Regions from separate parts of the Roseateles sp. DB2 genome, predicted to be linked through region 1. Evidence: riboswitches for the same ligand, from Rfam matches in the RefSeq annotation. Region 1 holds a riboswitch; the other holds the start of a gene.
The links. A riboswitch is a leader RNA that binds a small molecule or an ion and turns the genes downstream of it on or off. The one in region 1 is predicted to bind S-adenosylhomocysteine.
Positions count from the first base shown of each region.

Region 2: another riboswitch for S-adenosylhomocysteine. It lies ahead of metH (methionine synthase); the one in region 1 lies ahead of ahcY (adenosylhomocysteinase).

Region 1 is NZ_JBPZGY010000002.1:375,854-378,746, reverse strand. It holds gene ACS5PK_RS04195 (GGDEF domain-containing response regulator) at 1-223, shown strand, start outside; gene ACS5PK_RS04190 (DNA glycosylase AlkZ-like family protein) at 314-1,435, shown strand; S-adenosyl-L-homocysteine riboswitch at 1,499-1,616, shown strand; gene ahcY (adenosylhomocysteinase) at 1,699-2,893, shown strand, end outside.
Region 2 is NZ_JBPZGY010000008.1:12,122-15,014, forward strand. It holds gene metH (methionine synthase) at 1-1,366, opposite strand, end outside; S-adenosyl-L-homocysteine riboswitch at 1,450-1,557, opposite strand; gene ACS5PK_RS13495 (HD-GYP domain-containing protein) at 1,647-2,846, shown strand; gene ACS5PK_RS13500 (hypothetical protein) at 2,891-2,893, opposite strand, start outside.

The DNA.
Region 1 (2,893 bases):
GGGCCAGCTGGCGCATCCGGATTCACCCATCGCCGGCCACATCACGCTCTCCGGCGGCATCACCACCTGCGTCCCCGACGAGACCACCACAGCCGAAGGCCTGCTGATGCGCGCCGACGATGCGCTCTACAACGCCAAGGCCTACGGCAGAAACCGCTTCTTCAGCTACGAGATGCAAATGGACACCGACGAGCAGCGCCAGGCCCTGCGCGGCGGCCGCTGAGCGGCCTCACCCCGGGGCAAACATCACTGTACAAATCCACAGCACTCAAGCAAGCTGCACGGCATTCAGACCGATGCCCCATCACCCATCGTGAGCCGTACCCGCCCGCCCAGTCTCGAGCAGCTCCGCCGCTACGCCATCGCGCGCAGCCTCTTCGCCCCCACCACGCTGCCCCAGGCCATACGCCGCCTGGGCTTTGTGCAGGCCGATCCCATGCGAGCGCCGGCGCGGGCCCAGGACCTGATCCTGGCCTGGCGGGTCAAGGACTACCGCGCCGGTGACCTCGAAGCCCGCTACCGCCGCCTGGCCATCGAGGAGGACTGCTTCGTCAACTACGGCTTCCTGCCCCGCGAGCATCTGGCGCTGATGCATCCGAGGGTCGCCCGCAAGCCCTGGGATCGCCCCACGCAGGCCCGCGCCGCGGAGCTGCTGGCCCATATCGCCGAGGCCGGCCCGCAGCATCCGGCCCAGGTCCAGGCGGTGTTCGACCACGGCCAGGTGCGCGGCTACTGGGGCGGACAGTCCAATGCCGTGACGCACCTGCTGGACGGCATGCACTATCGCGGCCTGCTGCGCGTGCACCGCCGCGACAGCGGCACGCGTGTCTACGAGGCCATTCAGCACCCGCCGCAGGACGACAGCCCGGCGGCCCGCCTGGCCCGCGCCCAGGCGCTGCTGGACATGGTCCTGAAGCTCTACGCCCCCTTGCCCGCGCGCAGCTTCGGCTACCTGGGCACGCTGCTGCGCTATGGCGCACCGCATCTGCAGCCCGAGATCCGCCAGCTGCTCAAGCAGGCCCGGCAGCGCTATCCGCATGCCGAGGTCGAAGGCCAGGTCTGGTTCTGGCCGGCCGATGAAGACCCGCGCTCGCGCCGCCACCAGCCCCATGCATCGCTGCGGCTGCTGGCCCCCTTCGATCCCGTCGTCTGGGACCGCCACCGCTTCGAGCTCTTCTGGGGCTGGCCCTATCGCTTCGAGGCCTACACACCGGCGGCCCGGCGCAAGATGGGCCACTACGCCCTGCCCCTGCTGTGGGGTGAGGAAGTGCCCGGCTGGGCCAATCTGAAGGTGGTGGGCGGCCGGCTGCAGTGCGAAACCGGCTTCGTAGGGGCCCGCCCGCGCGGAGCGCATTTCGAGACCGCGCTGGACGAGGCGCTGGCGCATCTGGCGCGCTTCCTGGGGCTGGAGGACCAGTGCCCGGGCGAAGGCTGAATTGCCGCACCGTCCATGCCCAAATTCACGCACCACACCGCGCGCAGCCCCTACAATCCGCGCTGATCCGAGGAGCGTTGCAACCTTCTTCGCCTGCAAAGGGCGGCAGAAGGCCAGGCTCGGAACCGGTCGAGCGATCCACCCTCTGGATCCCGCCACTCTGCAACCGCGCTCACCCGCTGCCGTCAGGCCTGGGGTGACCGTGTCTTCCTCGACTCCCCGCGCCCGGCGTCAGCGGCTTCAGACCATGAAGGAGCCTGCCCATGAACGCCGCTGCCACCGAAAAGTACAAGATCGCCGACCTGTCGCTCGCCGACTGGGGTCGCAAGGAACTCAACATCGCCGAGCACGAGATGCCCGCGCTGATGGCCATCCGCAAGGAATACGCCGCCAGCCAGCCCCTGAAGGGCGCGCGCATCGCCGGCTCGCTGCACATGACCATCCAGACCGGCGTGCTGGTCGAGACCCTGCAGGCCCTTGGCGCCGAGGTGCGCTGGGCTTCCTGCAACATCTTCTCCACCCAGGACCACGCCGCTGCCGCTCTGGCCGCCCGCGGCACGCCCGTCTTCGCCTACAAGGGCGAGACGCTGGAGGACTACTGGGACTACACCCACCGCATCTTCGAGTTCGGCGCCAAGGGTGAAGCGGGCGAAGGCCCCAACATGATCCTCGATGACGGCGGCGATGCCACGCTGCTGATGCACCTGGGCCAGAAGGCCGAGAAGGACCTCTCCGTGCTGGCCAACCCGGGCAGCGAGGAAGAGCGCATCCTCTTCGCCGCCATCAAGGCCAAGGTGGCGCAGGACCCGACCTGGTACACCCGCAAGAGCGCCGAGATCATCGGCGTGACAGAAGAGACGACCACCGGCGTGCACCGCCTGAAGGAGATGAGCGCCAAGGGCACCCTGCTGTTCCGCGCCATCAACGTCAACGACTCCGTCACCAAGAGCAAGTTCGACAACCTCTACGGCTGCCGCGAGTCCCTGGTGGACGGCATCAAGCGCGCAACCGACGTCATGGTGGCCGGCAAGATCGCCGTGGTGGCCGGCTATGGCGACGTGGGCAAGGGCTCGGCCCAGGCCCTGCGCGCACTGTCGGCCCAGGTGTGGGTGACCGAGATCGACCCCATCTGCGCGCTGCAGGCCGCGATGGAAGGCTACCGCGTGGTGACCATGGAATACGCCGCCGACAAGGCCGACATCTTCGTGACCACCACCGGCAACAAGAGCGTGATCCGCCATGAGCACATGGCCGCGATGAAGAACAACGCCATCGTCTGCAACATCGGCCACTTCGACAACGAGATCGATGTCGCCTCGCTGGAACAGTACCAGTGGGAGGAGATCAAGCCGCAGGTGGACCATGTCATCTTCCCCGACGGCAAGCGCATCATCCTGCTGGCCAAGGGCCGCCTGGTGAACCTGGGCTGCGGCACGGGCCACCCGAGCTATGTGATGA
Region 2 (2,893 bases), on a different contig from region 1:
CGAAGTTGTTGCACTGCAGGACCACGGTGACGATGTTCTTGCCGATGTCGTGCACATCGCCCTTGACGGTGGCGATGACGATCTTGCCCTTGGGCTTGACATCCCCACCCGCAGCGGCGAGCTGGCGCTTTTCCTCCTCGATATAGGGCACGAGGTGGGCCACGGCCTGCTTCATCACGCGGGCGCTCTTGACCACCTGGGGCAGGAACATCTTGCCCTGGCCGAAGAGGTCCCCCACGATGTTCATGCCGGCCATCAGCGGGCCCTCGATCACGTGCAGGGGCCGGCCGCCGCTGGCGCGTATGGCCTGCCAGCATTCCTCGGTGTCCTCGGTGATGAAGTCGGTGATGCCATGCACCAGAGCGTGCGAGAGCCGCTCCTCGACCGTACCGGCACGCCAGGCCAGGCGGGCGCTGTCGTCCTTGGCCGCGCCCTTGGCGCTCTCGGCAACCTCGATGAGGCGCTCGCCCGCGTCCGGGCGGCGGTTGAGCACCACATCCTCGACCCGCTCGCGCAGCACGGGCTCCAGCTCGTCATAGACGCCCACCATGCCGGCATTGACGATGCCCATGTCCATGCCCGCCTGGATGGCGTGGTAGAGGAAGACGGTGTGGATGGCCTCGCGCACCGGGTCGTTGCCGCGGAAGCTGAAGGAGACGTTGGACACCCCGCCCGAGACCTTGGCGCCGGGCAGATTGGCCTTGATCCAGCGCGTGGCCTCGATGAAGTCGACGGCGTAGTTGTCGTGCTCCTCGATGCCGGTGGCGATGGCGAAGATGTTGGGGTCGAAGATGATGTCCTCGGGCGCGAAGCCCACCTCCTCCACCAGGATGCGGTAGGCGCGCTGGCAGATCTCGGTCTTGCGCTGGAAGGTGTCGGCCTGGCCCTTTTCGTCGAAGGCCATCACCACGGCCGCGGCGCCGTAGCGACGCACCAGCGTGGCCTGGCGCTTGAACTCGGCCTCGCCTTCCTTCAGCGAGATGGAGTTGACGATGCCCTTGCCCTGGATGCACTTCAGCCCGGCCTCGATCACCTCCCACTTGGAGGAGTCGATCATGATGGGCACGCGCGCGATCTCGGGCTCGGAGGCGATGAGGTTGAGGAAGCGCACCATGGCGGCCTTGCTGTCCAGCATGGCCTCGTCCATGTTGATGTCGATGATCTGCGCGCCGTTCTCCACCTGCTGGCGGGCCACGGACAACGCGTCCTCGTAGCGCCCCTCCAGGATCATGCGGGCGAAGGCCTTGGAGCCGGTCACATTGGTGCGCTCGCCCACGTTGACGAAGAGCGTGCCCTGGCCGATCTCCACGGGCTCCAGGCCCGAGAGCTTCATGGGCTGGACGACGGTGCTGGACGGTGTGGACATGGGGACCTCGGCGATGCGAAAGCTGCAGCCTTCTTGCTGCAGGGGGCCGGGGCAGGACTCACCTCGGCCGCCAGGGATTGGGGACTCGGTGAGCGTCGTTGGCAGGGCAGCCCCAGTTCCTGGGCCACCGGGTTCGAGCCTGGCGCTGACCGGCGGACGCCGGTCGGGGCGTCGCAACGCTCCTCGAACGTGCCGGATTTTACGCACTCGCAGGGTTTACGCGCGGCTTTCACGTCCTGGCTCAAGACCATACTGCGCCGCGTCGAAATAATTCCTGATCGTGGAACTCGTCCCCCTTCCTCCTCACAGCCTGCGCATCGGCCAGGTGCTGACCTTCTCGGTGCGCGACGCCGAGGGTCATCTGCTGTTCGCGGCCGGCCAGACCCTGCAGAACACCCCCCAGGTCCAGGCCCTGATCCAGCGCGGCGCCTGGGTGCTGGCCCATGAAACCAAGGAATACCAGAAGGCCCTGGTCCACAAGATGGACACCCTGATGATGCAGGGCGCCTCTCTGGCCAGTATCGTGAAGGTCGAGGCCGACTACCGCGTCGAACGGCCCCAGCGCACCGTCGCTGAGCTCAGCGAACCAGTCTTCTGGACCGACCTGCACCTGCGCGCCCACAGCCTGCTCAAGGACCCTCGCGAAGACTTCCTTGGCCGATTGGAAACCCTCCGCGAGGAAGCCCTGCAGCGATTCCGCCAGCGACCAGACGCGGTGCTGACCCTCCTGGTCCACGACGCGTCCCAGGACTTCCAGCGCTACAGCGCCCGCCACGCCGTGCTGTGCCTGCTGGTCGCGGACCTGGTGGCCCGCCAACTGGGCTGGGCCGAGGAAGGTTCGCGCGCCCTGCACAACGCAGCGCTGACCATGAATCTCAGCACCACGCTGCTGCAGGACCGGCTGGCCGCGCAGGAGGACAAGCCCAGCGAACGCCAGCGCGTGGAGCTGCGCGAGCACGGGGACCGCAGCGCCCAGCTGCTGCGCGAGCTGGGCGTTCATGACGAACTGTGGCTGGGCGCCGTGCGCCTGCACCACGAAGCCGGCCCCGGCGCCCTGGCAGGGCGCGTGGCGGTGGACCAGTTGGCCCGCGTGCTGCGCCGCATCGACATCTTCGGCGCCCGGCTCAGCCCGCGCCGCAGCCGCAAGGCCCTGTCCGGCGCGGCCGCCGTGCGAGCCATCTACCTGGACGAGCTGCAGCAGCCCGACGAGGCAGGCGCCGCCGTGATCAAGGCCGTGGGCCTCTACCCGCCAGGCAGCCTGGTGCGGCTGGCCAATGGCGAGCTGGGCATCGTGGCAAGACGCGGCCACAGCGCCACCGAGCCGCTGGTGGCTGCCCTGATCGGCAAGAGCGGCGCCCCCTTGAGTGGGCCCGTCGCGCGCGACACGCGCCTGCAGGCGCAGGCGGTTGCCGCCAGCCTGGCGCCGCACGAGCTCAAGCTCGTGATCAACATGGAGAAGCTGCTCAAGACCGCCAGCTGAGCCACGCCCGCCTCCCGGTGGCGCTCAACGGTCGGCGCGCCGCATCA